3 regions of the Romboutsia sp. LXY-2 genome follow, and region 3 is predicted to be linked to each of the others. Evidence: riboswitches for the same ligand, from Rfam matches in the RefSeq annotation. Region 3 holds a riboswitch; each other region holds the start of a gene.

Region 1 (6,474 bases), on a different contig from region 3:
AAAAAGATTTTAGTGAAATAATTAATAAAGCTTTAGAACTTGGTGGTTTTAAAGAAGATGAAGAGCCTAAAGAAATATTAGTAGGTTTTGGGCATCAAGCTACTTTAAGCAATGCACCAGCAATAATAGATGCTATTAAATCAGGTAAATTAAGACACTTCTTCTTAATAGGAGGATGTGATGGAGCAAGAGCAGGTAGAAATTATTATACAGAATTTGCAGAACAAGTGCCTAAAGACTGTATAATTCTTACTTTAGCTTGTGGAAAGTATAGATTTAATAAATTAGATTTTGGTGAAGTAGCAGGATTACCAAGACTATTAGATGTGGGACAGTGTAATGATGCATATTCTGCCGTAAGGATAGCTTTGGCTCTTGCTGATGCATTTGATACAGATGTAAATAGTTTACCACTTTCAATTATTTTATCTTGGTATGAGCAAAAAGCTGTAGCAGACTTATTAGCATTACTATCATTAGGAATTAAAGGAATATATTTAGGCCCAATATTACCTGCGTTTATTAGTCCTAATGTACTTCAATATTTAGTTGATACATTTAATATTAAACCAATAAGTACACCAGAAAAAGACCTTGCATCTTGCTTAGAGGTGCCAACAAAATAAGGAGGTAAAGATTATGAAAGCTTATGTAGACAGAGAAACTTGTATAGGATGTGGAGCATGTGCTGGAATTTGTCCAGAGGTGTTCAGTATGGATGATGAAGGAAAATCTGTTCCAGTAGATGAAGAGATAAGTGCTGATTCTATAGATGATGCAAAAGAAGCAGAAGAATCATGTCCAGTTGACGCAATAAGTGTAAAGTAAGAAATAAGGTATAACTTAAATAAAAAGGACTATCATAATCGATAGTCCTTTTATAGTACAAGCAATTCTGATATTAGTAAAAGTTATAATCATTTAATATATATTAGATATTAATCAATTATTATTTTTACCGGTTTGAACATTTGCTTCTATTTTTTTCTATTATAGGTGGGACTTCTTTGTCATACATAGTTTGAGTTACTAATTTAATGATATCTGTCACTGTTGTTACATCACAGGTTTGAAGCTTATTTAATAGGTGATCAGATAAAGAACCACTAGTTAATTTTACAATCGATGATGAACTATTTAAATCAGGGATATTTACACTTTCAAGTTATTTTGCCATATCAGGGTCAGTTTTAAATTTATTTATCATAGTGTTTAGCTCTTTAACCTGATTAATTTGTGGTGATGGAGGATTTCCAATAATATTCATAATCTTATTAGGTACATTTAGACCCGCATGAGCAATAAAACCTATCATTATTGCTGGAAATATAGATGTACCAATTGAACGAACCAAAGATAGAGTTGCTAGAGCTGAGTTTATTCTTACACCAATGATAAATAGGTAAAGATCACCTAACATTGATATTGTAAAACCTACTAGTAATATTTTTTTAGGACCATATTTTATCATTAACGAGTTTTCTGCAAACTGGGGAACGAATACCATTCCCACCATTCCTACACCGACTATAAGTGATAAGAGTAATGTTATTAAAATCAAAGAAGTCAATGTTCGTAAGCCCATATAGTAGAGAAATAATAATTATTATTAGTAGAATAGTACCTAATTTATCAATTTTGCCAGTATCAATTGCCCACATAAATATTACAAGTAAATATAATATAAGAACTGCATATATTCAATAATCTTTGCTACTGATTTCTAAGGCTATTATTCAATGTAGGACCTCCTAGTTTTTAGCTTAATAATTTTTTAATGTAAGGTATTAAATCATTAAAAGTAATACTTTCATCTCTAGAGTAGGTAAAAAACATATCTACAAGTAGGTTATATACTAAATCATTTTCTTTAGGAATATTAAGGCCTTTTAAACATTGGCAAATTTTATCGGTAAGTTGGTCTCTATATTGTTTTTTACTTTGTTTTAATTCTAAATATTTATTGGGGTATAGCGAAGTTGTAAGATTATTAAATGAAATAAAATGAACTATGTTCATAAAATGTTCTACTTCTAAATAGATTTCTTTAAGTGAAGAGATATAATTAGTATTATTTTTGATTGTAATATCAACTTTTCTAAGTAGAGTATTCCATTCGCCTCTAATAACACAAACTAATATTTCATCTTTTGATTTGTAATAGTTATAAATAGTGCCAGTACTTACACCACAGGTAGAAGCTATTTTTCTAATACTAACATTAGAATAGCCATCTTTTAATATTAGATCTCTAGAAATTCTTAGTATATCTTCAGAAACATTTTCCAGTATCTTAGGCATAATAACACCTCTTTTCATAAGTTATTTTATGAATGATGTTCATTTTAGTTGACTAAAATTAAAAAAATTTAGCAGTAAACTTAGATGTATTATTCATTAAAAAAATAATACATTTAAGATATTTATTATGAAATTATGTCATTATATAGTATAATGTAATAGTGAAAATCTGCTAATTATAAAATTGATATATACACGTTCTTTATTTTGAGCTAAAATATATTAATCACTGGAGGAAAAATAAGAACATGATAAAAATAATTTGTGATACAATGTCTGACATACCCAAAGGAATAATTGCTAAGTACGATATATATATTGTTCCAACTACAGCTATATTTAATGGGATAGAATATAAAGATGGCGTTGATATTACACCAGAAGAATTTTATCTACTTATGAGAAATAGCCATGAACTTCCGAAAACTAGTCAAGCTACTTACTCTCAATTTAAAGATGTATTTGATAAGTATATAAATGAATATGATGAAATACTATATATTGGTGGTTCTTCAGCTGCTTCAGGGACTTATCAAAGTGCTGTAATGGCAAGTAATGATACTGAAGGCAAAGCAAAAATATTCACTTTTGATACTTACAACTTCTCAGCAGGAGGGGCAGTTTTTATAATAAAAGCTTGTCAATTATTAGATGAAGGAAAAAAATCTGAAGAAATTATTAAAATTCTTGAAGGATTGAAAGGTACTCAAAGAGTATATCTATCAGTAGATACTTTAGAATATTTATATAAAGGTGGAAGAGTATCAGGTGCAAAGGCAAAATTAGGTAGTTTATTAAAGATTAAACCTATACTTTCTTTAGAGGAAGGAATTATTTCGCCGAAATCCCAAGTAAGAGGAGAAAAGCAAATGATATCTACCATATTTAATAAAGCCACTGAAGGAATAAACGATATAGAAAATAGAATAATCGTTTATGGATGTGGTGATAACATTGAACAAGGTAAAATGTTAAAGGAAAAAATATTAGCAACTAACTGTAAACATGCCTATGAAGTTAAGGCTGGAGCATGTATTACTGCACATTCAGGACCTGCCATAGTAGGTATGGCGATCTTATAGTAATAGGTATAGTTAAATGTAGGAGGTAAATGATGAAAATAATATGTGATACCATGTCAGATGTGCCAAAGGAAATTATAAATGAATTTGATATAGAGGTAATACCATTAACAATATTAGTAGATGGAAAAGAATATTTAGATGGAGTTGACATAACAAATGAAGAGTTCTATCAAATATTGAGAAGCAACCAAGAGTTGCCTAAAACATCTCAAATTACTTTTGTAAGATTTAAGGAAGCTTTTGAAAAATATACTACTCAAGGTGAAGATGTATTATATATAGGTGGATCTTCAGCAGCTTCAGGGACATTCCAAAGTGCTGTTATGGCAAGTAGAGAAGTTGAAGGAAGTGGAAAAGTTTACACTTTTGATACTTATAGTTTATCAGTATGTGCGGCAGGGTTTGTAATAAAAGCTGCATTATTAAAAGAAGAAGGTAAATCGGTAGATGATTTAATAAGTGAGTTAGAATCATTAAAGGGAACTGAAACAGCATTTTTCTTTGTTGATAGCTTAGAACATCTACAAAAAGGAGGAAGAATATCTTCTACAAAAGCTGCAATAGGGACAATGTTAAACATAAAGCCAATATTAACGATAAAAGATGGTATAGTTGACCAAAAATCTCAAGTTAGAGGTAAAAAGCATTTATCAGCTACTTTAGTTAATAATACTATTGATTTAGCCAAAAGCTTAGATGATAGAATAGTAATACTAGGATTCTGTGATAATGAAGATGATATAGAAAACGTAAAAAGTAAAGTATTAGAAGCAGGTAATCCTAAGGCTATATACAAAGTAAATATAGGAGCTTGTATATCGTCTCACTCTGGACCAAGTATAGTTGGTATAGCTACAATATAATTTTTTATAATGCAATAATAACTTAGAGACACAAGGCTGAACATTTTGTTCAGCTTTTTTTGTGAGGTATTTATAATATCAAAAAATGTATTGTGTTAGAGAAAACTGTATGCTAAACTTATTTTGTAAGAAAAAATGAATATGAAGCTAGGGGAGCTATAATTGGATAGTTGAGAAGTGAAGCCGTAACTTACAGACTCTAAACACCTGATCAAGATAATACTTGCGGAGGGAAGCTATTTAATATACAGCCAATAAACTAGTATAATTGCGTTCTCTTTCAAGAGAGCGCTTTTTTGTTATCAAAAGGAGGTTAGACAATGAAGGTAAATGGGAAAGAATTAGAATTTAAGGACAACACATCAATCTCAAAATTACTTGATAACATTGGTGTTAATAAAAACACTGTTGTTGTAGAAGTAAACTTAGAAATTATTGAAAATGAAGCCTACGATAATTATTTCCTTAGAGAAGATGATGTTATAGAAGTAATACGCTTTGTAGGGGGGGGCTAAAATGATTATTTACATAAATGAAGTAAAAGTTGAAGTTACTGATGGAAGTAATCTATTTGAAATAAGAGAAAAATATAAAAGTGATGCTGATGTATTAATTTTAAATGGATACCCAATAAATGAAAATACAATATTAAAGCATAATGATAAAATAACTCTTATTAAAAAGGGTGAGATGCCAAAATATGAAGAGCTAGAGTCATTAATGATTTCAAGACATACTCCTAATATTCATAATAAGTTAAAAGCAGGAGCTGTATCCATATTAGGACTTGGAGGACTAGGCTCAAATATTGCTATATCCTTAGCTAGAATAGGTGTAGGTCATTTAATCATAGCTGATTTTGATATTGTGGAGCCATCAAATCTAAATAGACAACAATACTTTATTAGTGATATAGGAAAATACAAAACAGAAGCTTTAAAGGAAAAGATAGAAAATATAAATCCATTCATAAAAATAAGTACAATTAACAAAATAATTAACTCATCAAATATTCACGACTTAAAAGACTGTGACATAATAATTGAAGCATTTGATAATCCAAGCTATAAGGCAGAAATAGCCAATGAAATATTAATTAAAATGAGAGATAAGTATTTAATATCATCTTCAGGGATGGCAGGATACTATGACTCAAATATTATAAAAACTAGAAAAGTAAGAGATAAGTTTTATATATGTGGAGATGAAACATATGAAGCTAGAGAAGGTGAAGGTTTAATGGCACCAAGAGTAGCAATATGTGCAAATCACATGGCTAATTTAGCAACAAGAATTCTAGTTGGGGATGAATTTTAATACAAATAGGGGGAAGACGATGGATAAGTTAGTATTAGGTGGAATTGAATTTAACAGTAGATTATTAATAGGTACAGGGAAATATTCGTCAAATGATATGTTGCCAAAGGTTATAGAATCAAGTAGCAGTGAAATAATTACAATGGCTCTTAGAAGAGTAGATTTAGATAATGAAGAAGAAAATATATTAACATATATTCCAAAGGATATGACTATACTTCCTAACACTTCAGGTGCAACAAACCATATGGAAGCTGTTAGAATAGCAAGGATAGCAAGAAGAATGGGATGTGGTAATTTTATAAAGATAGAGGTAATAAGTGATAGTAAATATTTATTACCAGACAATGAAGAAACAATAAAAGCTACTAAAATTCTTGCAGATGAAGGATTTATAGTACTTCCATATATGAGCCCAGACCTTTATGCAGGTAAAAGATTAATAGAAGCAGGAGCAGCTGCAGTTATGCCTCTTGGAGCACCTATAGGATCTAATAGAGGTCTTAAAATGAAAGAAATGATTCAAATAATGATAGATGAACTTGATATACCAATTATTGTAGATGCAGGTATTGGTAAGCCATCTCAAGCAATGGAAGCTATGGAAATGGGTGCAGCAGCGGTACTTGTAAATACTGCAATATCTAGTGCAGGTGACCCTATAAAAATGGCAAAGGCTTTTAAGTTAGCAGTAGAAGGTGGTAGAGAAGCTTATTTAGCTAAAACAGGTGCAGTAAGCAACTTTGCAAATGCATCTTCACCCCTTACAGGATTTTTAAGTGAGGTAGGTGTATAGATATGAGTTTCTATGAAACGATAGATAAATACAGAAATTTTGATTTTGATAAATATTTTGAAAATGTAAGTGAAGAAGATGTACTTAGAAGCTTGCAAAAAAATAAGTTAGA
Region 2 (6,474 bases), on a different contig from region 3:
ATACCTTCTTTATCTTTAGTTATTTTATATTTTACAACTTCACTTTCTTCATTTATTGTAGCATGGAAAAACATCCCCTCATATTGCTTAAATCTAAAATTGAAGTTATCTCTTGTAAGTTTTATAATAATCGCTTTCATAATTAATCCTTTCTATTTTTGTAACATTATAACATATTTATGAACTATATAATATTTATTTCTTAATATTTTTATTATTGCTATAATGTTGTTATAATAACTTTTACGGAGGTGTAAATTAATGAAATTAAGAGCTCGTTCAATCCTACTATTCCCTATAGCTATAATAATTAATTATATTTGCTCCAAATTTCCTGGTTTGGTTGAGAAATATTACTCAACAAGTATCAATAAGGTTATAGTTCAAGTATTGAGCAAAATTACTGGGATTATACCATTTTCACTATATGAACTTACAATGTATATTTTAGTAATTTCCTTAGTGTCTATTTTAATATATTTTATTTACATAGCTATCTTTCATAGAAATAAGTTAAAGCCCCTTCTTCAGAATTTTATTTTAAATTTATTATGTGCTTTTTCTATTGCATATTTTATTTTTGTAATATTATGGGGCATAAACTACAATAGAATGCCTTTACAGGCTACATTAGTAGAGAATTATAATGATATTAATAAGACAAATATATCAATCCCAAATAACTCAACAGAAGATCTGGCGAATTTATATAAGTATTTAATAGATAATGCAAACAATACTAGAAAACTAGTCAGTGAAGATAGTAATAAAATAATGAAAGGAAATTCAGATTATATAGGAATTATTTCAAGAGCACAACTTGGATACGATAATATTTTAGATATTATTCCATCTGTTTCAGGAAGTTACGGAAGTCCAAAATATGTTATATCTTCAAATCTTATGTGTTACACCGGAATAACGGGTATCTATTTCCCATGGACAGGAGAAGCAAATGTGAACATCAAAATACCTGATATATATATACCCTCAACAGTTACTCATGAGATGGCCCATCAAAGAGGTTTTGCAAGTGAGGATGAAGCAAACTTTATAGCATATTTAGCAAGTATAAATCATCCAGATATAGATTTTAAATACTCTGGATATATCTTAGCATTGAATCATACAACATCTGCTTTTAGAAACGTTGACTATGAAACTTACGAAAAACTTTCTAGAGCTATTAGCGACGACGTATTAAAGGATTTAGAAAATAATAGGGCCTTTTGGAAAAAATACGAAGGAAAAATCGATGAGATTTCAAATGACTTTAACGATGCATACTTAAAATCAAATGGAGTAAAAGAAGGCACTAAAAGCTATGGCAAGATGGTAGACCTTCTATTAACTTACTATAAATTATATCCTTTTTTGCAGAACTTTGACTAAATCTAATGTAGTATATAATGTCCCATTTTTGGTCTTTTAATCATATAACTATACTATGTAGAATATCTACTAAAAAAAATTAACATGGAGTGTTGTATATGCATAAAGACTGTACGAATAAAGCTAATCTTTGCCATACTGAATGTTCATGTAAAGAACTGAAACAGTGTAAATGTATGGAAAAACATGAAACTAATAAGAAACCTTGCTCTACTAGCAAAAAGACAAAACCTATGCCACCTATATTCGTATATCCAGTTGATTGCTGCGATATGCTAATGTATAATTTATTATGCCATTCTATAGGTAGAGTCGTAGGATTAAAATTAGAAGACAGTGACTGTATTTTAAGATTAAAAATATGTGAAGTTAATCACTGTGCAGTTATGGGGAAAACTGCTTCTGGTAAGGGGCCTATATATGTAAAATTATCATCTATTCAATATGTAGATTTAGGAAAAGAAGTTTATGTAAATCCATTATGTAATGTTGGTTCTGGAGCTGGCGTGGCTGGCCCACAAGGTCCTGCTGGACCAATGGGTCCTAAAGGGCCTAAAGGGGACAAAGGTGATATAGGTCCTCAAGGTCCTGCTGGTTCTTCTGGTTCAGCCGGCTCTAAAGGTCCTAAAGGGGATAAGGGTGATGTAGGTCCTCAAGGCCCTGCTGGTCCTATGGGTCCTATGGGTCCTCAAGGTCCTGCTGGCCCTAAGGGTCCTCAAGGTGATACTGGCGTAGCAGGTTCTACTGGTACAGGAAGTAAAGGTCCTAAGGGAGATACTGGCTCTCAAGGCCCTGCTGGTCCGACTGGACCAATGGGTCCTCAAGGCCCTAAAGGTGACACTGGTTCTCAAGGCCCTACTGGACCGATGGGTCCTCAAGGTCCTAAGGGAGATACTGGTACTCAAGGTCCTGCTGGACAAACAAAGGAACAATATATACCACCTAAAAAAGTTCCTTATAAAAAATAGTACTCTAGAAAATATTATTCCTCCTATGTAGTAGGTTAATATAAAGATAGGATATGTGAAGATTAAAATCTTACATATCCTATTTATTTTGCTAGTATTATTTTTTATTGATTAATTTTTTTCTGTCCACTTTTTTGTTTCTAAGTATATGTCATTTGCTTTTAATATGGCTGATACTATTGCATATCCATCGCAGTTTAAACTTTTCAATTCTTCAAAATTATCTAAATTTATACCACCTATAAGAACTATTGGCATATTAGTATTTTCCTTTATAGCTTTTACTGTATCAAAAGAAACTGACTTAGCGTCAAGTTTTGTTGATGTTGAATACATAGCTCCTACACCTATATAATCAGCACCATTCTCATAAGCAGCTCTTGCTTCTTCAATATCTCTAGCTGAAACTCCAAGTATCTTATCTGGACCTATTAAAGTTCTTACATGTTTCGCATCTATATCACTTTGGCCTACATGTACTCCATCTGCATCACAAAGCAATGCAATATCTACTCTATCATTTATAATGAATGTGGTATTATATTTTTTAGTTAATTCTCTTAACTTTAACGCTTTTTCTAAAAATTCTTTTCCAGATGCATCTTTCTCTCTTAGTTGAACCATAGTTACTCCACCTTTTAATGCATCTTCTATACACTTATAAAAATCTCTATTTTTTAAGATATCACTATCGGTTACTAAGTATAGTTTTAAATCTTCTTTTAATTTATTTTTCATAATATTAATATTAGAATTATCTAATTCCTCCAACGATTATTTTTCAAATTTATAAAAATGATGTACTGGTCCTACACCATGTCCAATATCAAAGCTATTTTTTATTGCATCAGTAATATATGTCTTACTTAAAGATACTGATTCCTTTATATCATATCCTAACGCTAAGTGTGAAGCTATAGCTGAAGATATAGTACATCCTGTACCATGAGTATTTTTTCTATCTAACCTTTTACTTTCGTAAACTTCATATATATCTTTTCCCATTAATATATCTATAGCATCTCCCTCTAAGTGGCCGCCTTTCATTAGCACATGCTTAGGTCCCATTTCTAGAATTTTCTCACCAGCTATTTTCATATCGTCTAAAGTATTTATCTTCATACCAGTAATCTCTTCAGCTTCAGGAACATTTGGAGTTATAATGTATGCCATTGGTATTAAATACTTTATTAGATTTTTTTTTGCTTCTTTTCTAAGCAGTGAAAACCCACTCTTTGATATCATAACTGGGTCTACAACTAAATTTTCTGGATTGTACTTCTTTAAAGTATTAGCTATTTCAAGTATTATTTCTGGACTTGATACCATACCTATTTTTGTAGCTTTAGGTCTTATGTCATTAAATACTACTTCTATTTGCTTTTTTATTATATTTTGACTTAATTCTTCAACTTCAAAAACTCCTTGTGTGTTTTGAGCAGTAATTGCTGTTATTACACTCATCCCATATGTACCTATTGCACTAAATGCTTTTAAATCAGCTTGTACACCTGCTCCTCCACTTGAGTCTGAACCAGCTATTGTTAATGTTGGTATTTGGTAATTTCTCATTCCTGTCCCCCTTAAATTTTGCATAAAAAAGTTATCTAAAATATAAATCATAATAACATACCTATAGATAAACTTATATTTTATCCATGGTATAAGCTACTAACAATTAATATCGAAGATAACTCCATGATTACAATATATAAGCTTTCCTACGCTGGCATTACCCAGTTCAGGTATAAGGGTCGGATATTTCCTCTCAGCCATTGGCTCCCCTAGCTATTCTCTTTACAAGTTAATTATAATACTTTTGACTTTAATGTCAACATTTAGTTATTCTTCAGATAATCCTTAGACACATATTTTTCTTTTATAATTTTATTTTAATAAGATTACTTCTCGTTTTTTAGGGTATATAGCTAATATCATAATCAATGGAGGCAACAATATGAAATACGACTACAATTTAGAGTTAAACAATATTTTAAATAAAATATATAAAGAGATAATATTAAAAATACTAGTTAAAGAAGATAATTTAGATATTTATAAAGAAAGTATAGATAAAATAAAAGATATATTATTAAATAAAAAAGTCTTTTTAGGAAGCGACATGGATGATTTTATTATTAATAGTCTACCTGAAGGTCGTGAAGGCGATTTATTTAGATGCTCAATAGCTAAATATCACAAACATCTTCACCCAATATTTGAAACACAAAGTGGAGAACCGGTTGAAGACCCTACTTATAATAACTTTGGATTATTAATGTTTAGAAGTCATATGAATAATCTATTAATATCAGATGTTCAAGGTTTATTTAACCAAAGTGGATATGAATCATTTGTTATGAATAATTTAAGTGAATGTTTTTCTGAGCTTAAATCAAAGATAGTTGATATCAAAAACAATGTTAATCCAATAATAATAAATTTTGATGATAAGAAATACTTATTAAATGTAGTTAAGAACATGATAGATAGAAAAGAACTTGAAATAGAATATGCATATAAACTAGTTGATATGGATAAACTTAGAGACTACATGGTAAAAATGGCAGTAACATTTGATTACTATGATGAATTCGATAAGTTAGAAGAAGATACACGATTCTGTTTAGATAATTTTTGTAAATACGATGCCTTTGAATTATATGATTTCCTTGTAAATGAAGAAGGCTTTGAATTATTAAATGAAGGTACCTTAGTAAAAAATTAGTTATATAATTTATCTTTATATTTGTAACTCTTTAAAATGAATAGAAGACTAGAATTAATTCTAGTCTTCTATTATTTTTATTCATTTCATATTTCAGCTACTTTTAGTTTTAAATTTCAATATAATTAATATAAATATGACTAAATTATTTATTCCATACTTCCTAACTTATAATCTTCTTTATTTTCAAGTTGTGAAATAAATTCATTTCCATTATTTATTATCCATAATTTTTTTAATCTAGACTGCTTTTTAATTAAACTCTCTAGCTTCATAGCTTTACTTCTTGAGTCACTAATAAAGAATACTTCTAATTTGTTTATACCTTTTGACTTTGTATACTTAGAATTAATTCCTTTTTCATGTTCTTTCATTCTTCTATTTATATCAGTCGTGTATCCCGTATATAAAGTGTTATCCTTACATCTTATTATATATGTAAAATGCATATTTCCCCCAAACTATTATTTATGATTAAATTAATCTAAAAGTTAATAAATATTTAATACCTATTATTCTTTATAATTTATTTTACACATAAAAAGGCTCTAATATCAACTAAAGATATTAAAGCCACATAATTTAATATTTACATTATATTTTTTCTCCATTAATTCGAACTGTATTTGCTGCTACTCCTACTACCGTAGCACCTTCTGGAACATCTTTTATTACAACAGCATTAGCACCTATTTTAGAGTTTGAACCTATTTTAATTGGCCCTAGTACTTTTGCGCCAGATCCAATAATAACATTATCTCCTACCGTTGGATGCCTCTTTCCTTTATCCTTACCTGTGCCTCCTAAGGTACTTCCATGGTATATTGTAACTCTATTACCTACCTCTGCTGTTTCGCCTATAACTACTCCCATTCCATGATCAATTAATATACCTTCTCCTAATGTTGCTCCTGGATGAATTTCAATACCTGTTAAAAACCTTGCTAATTGAGATATAAATCTTCCTAAAAAAAATAACTTTTTATTGTATAACCAGTGTGATAACAAATGAAATAACCTTGCATGTATAGATGGATATAATAGTATTACCTCTATTTTACTTCTTGCTGCAGGGTCATTTTCCATTATATATTCTATATCCTTATTTATTTTTCTAAACAAACTTTTCCCCTCCAATGTCTAATACTTATAATGATTTATAGTATTTAAATATAATTAATTATTAAATATGCCTAATGACATGTATTTATCTAATCCATCTGGTGCTATAGTAACAATATTAATATTTGGATACATTTGAGATAATTTCAGCGCTGCCATAATATTAGCACCTGATGATATTCCAACTAAAATACCTTCTTTTTCTGCCATTAGCTTAACACCCTCATAAGCTTCCTCATCATCTATAGTCATAATTAAATCAAC
Region 3 (6,474 bases):
TAGAAAAAAGATCAAACATCAAAAAAGGAACAATGCCTGCTCCTAGTGATGGTATAGTACTTTATGCAACAGCTCTGCTTGCATTAATTTATGTTGGTAGTATAGTTCAAATGAAATTTAAAATGGCAGGAATAGCCATGACTCAAGGAATGCTTTTATTATTACCATTATTACTTGCTTATTATATTAAAGCTGATTTTAAAAAGGTATTTAGTATAAAACTACCTTCGATAAAACATGTTTTTGGCTCTATAGTTCTTTGGATTGGTGGATATATAATAGCTCTATTAGTATCACAAATATTATTATATTTATTCCCAAGTAACCAAGAAGTTGTGGAATCCTTAAATAAAGCATTATTTATGGAAAACTCATTTATTATTAACTTAATAGTAGTAGCTCTTTTACCAGCAATTTGTGAAGAACTTCTATTTAGAGGATTTATATTTAAATCATTTAATAAAAATGATAAATCACCTAAGAGAGCTATAATATTTAGTGCTATATTATTTGGATCAATGCATATTGACTTTATAAGAATGGTTCCAACAACAATTTTAGGTTTAGTTTTAGCATATAGCGTTTATAAGTCTGGCTCAATATTTGTTGCTATGATGATCCACTTATTAAATAATGGATTATCAGTAGTAGTAACGCACTTAACAAATCAATCTAGTAGTATTGAAGTATCACAAATAAATGCAATATCATTAATACAATCTATTCAAATGATATTAATAGGGATAGTATTTTTATATTTAGGAAGATTACTATTAAAAGATAAAAAGATAAAAAGATAGTTATATATAAGAAAAAAGGTCTGTATTTACAGACCTTTTTGTTTATTTTTTATAGCTTTATAATAACTATTTTTCTATATATATTTACATCCAAGAAACTGATACATCTTTTCTTGGAACTGTTCTTTGGTATTTAACAGCAGGATATCCTATTACCATAGCAGTGATTATTTGTTCTTCACCTTGTAATCCTAAGAATTCTCTCATTTTCTCATTTCCTTGAGATGCTCTTACTAAGAATCCACTATAGAAAGTACCAAGACCTAAAGCATTAGTCATAAGTTCCATATTTGTAGAAGCAAGACCTCCATTTATCGGAGTCTTAGAAACTACAAGTATTACAGCTGGAGCATTAAAGAACACTCTATCATTTTCTTTAGGGTTTTTCTTATAACTTTCATACATTGAAACCCACATTCTTGCATATTTTTCAAATTGCTTTGTTTTTTCATTTAAGTTATTAAGTAAGTATTGACCTTGACCGTGTAATGCTTCTAAAGTTATTTCTTTAAGTTTTTCTAAATCATCTCTTACTACAATATATGAGACATCTTGACTATTCGTTGAAGTTTGAGTAAATCTTCCAGCTTCTACTATTTTATTAAGCTTTTCTATTTCTACATCTTTAGCTTTAAATTGTCTAGTTGATCTTCTAAATTTAATAAAGTTTAATAAATTATCACTATCAACATCAAATTTCTCTTTATCGTATTCTATAACATCATCCATGTTATATTCGTCTGTAGTAATAGCATACTTAGGGCATATTGCTACACAGTGACCACACTTTATACAATTATTATTATTAATATCTGCTTTATTATCTACTAATGATATACACCTTGTAGGACAGTCTTTAATACATAATTCACATGAAATACATTTTTCTTTGTTTACATTCATCATAATATTTAATCTCCTCAAATAAGAATTTGACATAAATTAATAAAATATCTATAATTATTAATTATAGTTTATTTACTATGTTTTTAATTATAGCATTGGTAAATCAGTAATGTCTAATTGAAAATTTTCATACTTATATAACTATTGGTTATATAAACTGTATATAAAACCAATTTATGAAATTATTATAAAATATTTTCTATACTATTAAAGGAGGTAATATGAACTTACAACAGTTAGAGTATTTTAAAACTATTGCAGAAACAGAAAACTTCACTATAGCATCACAAAAATTAGCAGTATCTCAGCCTGCCTTAAGTAAAGCAATAGCAAAATTAGAAGAAGAGCTTGAAGTACCGCTTTTTAAAAAAGAAGGTAGAAATATAAAGCTTACATCCTTTGGAAATATATTTTTAAATCATATAAGTAAAGCATTAGAAGAAATAGAAAAGGGTATAAAGGAATTAAAAAAAATAACCGATGCTGATACGGGAACAATTTCAATTTCTTCAACTTCTAACGTTGGTACGTACTTTATGCCTCTTGTAATTAGTGTATTTTTTAATAATAATCCTAATGCTAAATTCCAGTTTAATTATCAATCAAGAGTAGATATGTTAATGGATTTAAAAAATAGTAATATTGAATTATGCTTTTTTGATACACAAGATTCTATTTCAGAAAATAGCGACATAGAATTTATTCCAATAAAAAAAGAAGAATATGTTTTAATAGTTCCTAAAAATCATAAACTTGCAAATGAAGAAGAAGTTTCTTTAAAAGACTTAAAAGACGAGTATTTTGTTTCATCATGTGAAATAAATGAAGATAAAATGCAGTGGTATAAAAATTCATTAGGATATATACCAAAGATTTCAATTAAACCAAGCAGTTCTACTATATTTGAAGGTTTGGTAGCTACTGGTGCAGGAATAAGTATTATACCTAATACGCCCTTAATAAATAAAAATTTAGTATCAGTAATTAAAATTAAAGAAGAAATAAAAAACAGTATAATATATATGGGTTGGATGAAAAATTCATATCTTTCACCTATATGTAAATCCTTTAAAGACTTTGTAATTTCATCAGATTATGGTAAATAAGAGTTAGCATATACTAACTCTTATTTACGTATAAAAAGCGTTATTATAAAGTAAATATAATCGAAATGGTTTACATAATTTAGTTATAGTTAATTTTAAAAAGATATATTTATTTAATGTATAATAAAAACACAAATGAAAAACCTATTATTACTATATGAATTTCTGAATTTATATTAACAAAATAAAAGGAGAGTAAAAGATGGCTAATATAATAAACACAAATGAATTTGTAAATGAAGTAGAATATAAAGAAGGAGTGGTTGTAGTTGATTTCTTTGCAACATGGTGTGGACCTTGCAAAATGCTTTCACCAGTATTTGAATCATTAGCAGAAGAAATGGAAGACAAAGCAGATTTCTTTAAAGTTGATATAGATGAAAGCATGGATCTTGCACAAAAATTTACAGTAACTACAGTTCCAACTGTAATAGTTTTTAAGGATGGTAAAGAAAAAGATAGATTAGTAGGATTTATTCCTGAAAAAAGCTTAAAAGAAAAAATTGAAGAATACATATAAATCTAATAATTTAATTGATTTTTGTAAAGAATAGAGTTACAATACAATTGTAAAATAAAATATTAGCTAGGGGTGTCGAAAGACTGAGAGATGAAAATCAACCCTTGTACCTGATCTGGATAATGCCAGCGTAGGAAAGCAGATTTATATACTTTTTTGTAATGTAATCAAAAAGCTATGTTCCTATGTGGAATATAGCTTTTTTTAGTATATAAAACTCTCAATCAAGGTATAGCTAAAAATTAGGGGGATAAAATGAATTACTCAACACAAATGGATGCTGCAAAAAAAGGAATAATAACAAAAGAAATGCAAATTGTTGCTACTAAAGAAAGTAAAAAAATAGAGGAAATATTAGAATTAGTAGCAAAAGGACAAATAGCAATACCAGCAAATAAAAATCATAAATCATTAAGTGCTGAAGGTGTTGGAAAAGGCTTAAGAACTAAAATAAATGTTAATTTAGGAATATCTAAAGACTGCTGCGATTATGATAAAGAATTAGAGAAGGTTAGAGTAGCACTTAATATGGGAGCTGAAGCTATAATGGACCTTTCTAATTATGGAAAAACAGAAGGTTTAAGAAAGAATATAGTTAATATGTCAAGTGCAATGATAGGTACTGTGCCTATGTATGATGCCATTGGGTTTTATGATAAAGAATTAAAAGATATTACAGTAGACGAATTTTTTAAAGTAGTTGAGAAACATGGAGAAGATGGTGTGGATTTTATTACTGTACATGCCGGTCTTAATAGAGAGTCTGTTGAAACCTTAAAAAGAAATAAAAGATTAACTCATATAGTTTCAAGAGGTGGATCTCTTTTATATGCTTGGATGGAGCTAAATAATGCAGAAAATCCTTTTTATGAGTATTATGATAGACTACTAGAAATATGTGCACAGTATGATATGACAATATCTTTAGGAGATGCTTTAAGACCTGGTTCAATAAATGATGCAACAGATGCCTGCCAAATAAAAGAATTAATAACATTGGGAGAGCTAACTAAAAGGGCTTGGGAGAAAAATGTACAAATAATAGTAGAAGGTCCTGGTCATATGGCTATAAATGAAATAGAAGCCAATATGGTACTTCAAAAGAAGCTTTGCCATGGAGCACCTTTTTATGTATTAGGTCCAATAGTAACGGATGTAGCTCCAGGATATGACCATATAACTTCTGCAATAGGTGGAGCAATAGCAGCAACCTATGGTGCAGACTTCTTATGTTATGTAACTCCAGCAGAGCATTTAAGACTTCCTGATTTAGACGATATGAAAGAAGGAATAGTAGCAGCTAAGATTGCAGCCCATGCAGCAGATATAGCCAAAGGAGTTAATGGTGCAAAAAATTGGGACTATAAAATGAGTAAAGCAAGAGCTGATATTAACTTTGATGAAATGATAAATTTAGCTCTAGATCCAGAAAAGCCAAGAAAATATAGAGAAAGTTCAATACCTGATGAGAAGGAAAGCTGTACTATGTGTGGTAAAATGTGTTCGATGAGAACTATGAAAAAATTAATGAATGGTGAAAATCCACAACTATAATAAATATTAAATATAATTAAGGGTACCTAGAAGTACCCTTAATTTATTTTATCTTAAAGAAACTATTCCCAAATAGACATTAAAGTTGATTTAAAATCATCTAACTTAGCTTTAACATCAGAAGTAGGTTGTGCTAATATGCCTTCTAGCATTATTGCTGATTCACGGTATGCACTATCTGCATTTGGCATAACAGGATTTGTATATAAATCTTTAGTAGCTTCAGATACTATTGGTGCAACTAAGCTACCAGATTTTTTATATTCATCTGATTCTATTGCGCTCTTTCTTACAGGAATATAACCAGTTTCTTTAGCCCAAGTTATTTGATTTTCTTTAGTTGTTAAAAACTTTAAGTATTCAATAGCTGCAGTTCTTTGCTCAGCTGAAGCATTTGTAAATACATATAAATCAGTTCCTTGTTGCATTCTATGTTTTGCAGGATATGGTACAACACCAACTTCAAACTTATCGCTAACTCCTGAAGTAACAAAACTTTCTCCAGCATTTGATCCTACAAACATACCAATAGTTTCGTTAGCAAAAGGTCCAGATAAGAATTTATCAGTACCAGCTATTCTAAAGTATCCATCTTTTATACCATTTAAGTAATAGTCAACAGCTTTAACTGAAGGTTCACTAGTTGGATCAAATTTTGAATCATATACTACATTTTGATTTTTTAAGTACGTAGTATAATAATTACTTAAAGAATCAAATCCACCACCAACAATTCCTTTTTTTGCTTTTATTTCTTTACATACATTAGTAAATTCCTCATATGTTGTTGGAGCTTTTAATCCTAATTCATCTAACATAGTTTTGTTATACCATAAAACTTCAGTAGATTTATTAAATGGTATTCTATATGTAACACCATCTATTTTTGTAACAGCTCTAAATCCTTCTAATATATCATCATAGTTTTCAAAGCCTATTTTCTCATGATTAATATAGTTATCTAATCCTAGAACTAAGCCATCTTTTATAGGATTTAACATCCAGTCTGGATATGCTTGAGTTAAAGTTGGTAAATTCTTAGGGCTAGCTATTGTTGCAGTAAGCTTTTGTTGTAAGTCTGGATAGCTAGATTGATTTTGTAGGTTTACAGTTATGTTTTTATTACTAGCTGTAAACTCTGATGTTAGCTTCTTTAATGCTTCTTCTTGAGCACCACTCATTGCATGCCAGAAAGTTATTTCTACTGGTGCTGTTATTTCTGTTATAATTTCTTCATTGGCTGGTTGTTCTGCTTTTTTGTTACTACATCCTGTCATTAAACCTAATGACAGTAAACAAACTAATAATTTTTTAGATACTTTCATTTTTTCCTCCTTAAATAGTTTGATTTTTCTTTGGTAATAATACATCCCCATGCTCGTTATATAATTTTTCAGGACGATAAGAGTGTATTGGAATAAGAAGCCTTGGCTTAATTAAATTAATTATTTTAATTAAGTCATTTGGATGAGCATGCCCGCTACAGCCAATCCTAATAAATTTAATACCTCTATCTTCAAAGTTTTTAATAAATGGAGCATAGGATGGGTCAAACTCACCAAGTGGTGTTGCATTTGAGTGGATATAT

The links. Region 3 has a riboswitch for thiamine pyrophosphate ahead of thiC (phosphomethylpyrimidine synthase ThiC). Riboswitches for the same ligand answer to the same signal wherever they lie in the genome.
Region 1: it holds a riboswitch for thiamine pyrophosphate, as region 3 does, so the genes downstream of both, thiS (sulfur carrier protein ThiS) here and thiC (phosphomethylpyrimidine synthase ThiC) in region 3, are expected to answer to the same signal.
Region 2: it holds a riboswitch for thiamine pyrophosphate, as region 3 does, so the genes downstream of both, thiD (bifunctional hydroxymethylpyrimidine kinase/phosphomethylpyrimidine kinase) here and thiC (phosphomethylpyrimidine synthase ThiC) in region 3, are expected to answer to the same signal.

What each region holds. Positions count from the first base shown of each region.
Region 1 covers NZ_JBKFGI010000003.1:224,063-230,536, forward strand. The annotation lists gene hcp (hydroxylamine reductase) at 1-626, shown strand, start outside; gene ACI48P_RS06905 (ferredoxin) at 640-828, shown strand; gene ACI48P_RS06910 (hypothetical protein) at 1,166-1,507, opposite strand; gene ACI48P_RS06915 (hypothetical protein) at 1,546-1,707, shown strand; gene ACI48P_RS06920 (TetR/AcrR family transcriptional regulator) at 1,759-2,301, opposite strand; gene ACI48P_RS06925 (DegV family protein) at 2,550-3,383, shown strand; gene ACI48P_RS06930 (DegV family protein) at 3,416-4,249, shown strand; TPP riboswitch at 4,389-4,500, shown strand; gene thiS (sulfur carrier protein ThiS) at 4,570-4,764, shown strand; gene thiF (sulfur carrier protein ThiS adenylyltransferase ThiF) at 4,766-5,566, shown strand; gene ACI48P_RS06945 (thiazole synthase) at 5,586-6,362, shown strand; gene thiH (2-iminoacetate synthase ThiH) at 6,365-6,474, shown strand, end outside.
Region 2 covers NZ_JBKFGI010000003.1:105,360-111,833, reverse strand. The annotation lists gene ACI48P_RS06375 (hypothetical protein) at 1-131, opposite strand, end outside; gene ACI48P_RS06370 (DUF3810 domain-containing protein) at 262-1,392, shown strand; gene ACI48P_RS06365 (hypothetical protein) at 1,491-2,360, shown strand; gene thiE (thiamine phosphate synthase) at 2,472-3,131, opposite strand; gene thiD (bifunctional hydroxymethylpyrimidine kinase/phosphomethylpyrimidine kinase) at 3,135-3,932, opposite strand; TPP riboswitch at 4,062-4,156, opposite strand; gene ACI48P_RS06350 (hypothetical protein) at 4,318-5,088, shown strand; gene ACI48P_RS06345 (GIY-YIG nuclease family protein) at 5,238-5,537, opposite strand; gene epsC (serine O-acetyltransferase EpsC) at 5,683-6,210, opposite strand; gene cysK (cysteine synthase A) at 6,265-6,474, opposite strand, start outside.
Region 3 covers NZ_JBKFGI010000004.1:162,297-168,770, forward strand. The annotation lists gene ACI48P_RS09075 (ABC transporter permease subunit/CPBP intramembrane protease) at 1-800, shown strand, start outside; gene ACI48P_RS09080 (nitroreductase family protein) at 885-1,706, opposite strand; gene ACI48P_RS09085 (LysR family transcriptional regulator) at 1,928-2,812, shown strand; gene trxA (thioredoxin) at 3,015-3,332, shown strand; TPP riboswitch at 3,391-3,486, shown strand; gene thiC (phosphomethylpyrimidine synthase ThiC) at 3,588-4,886, shown strand; gene ACI48P_RS09100 (ABC transporter substrate-binding protein) at 4,949-6,211, opposite strand; gene ACI48P_RS09105 (MBL fold metallo-hydrolase) at 6,222-6,474, opposite strand, start outside.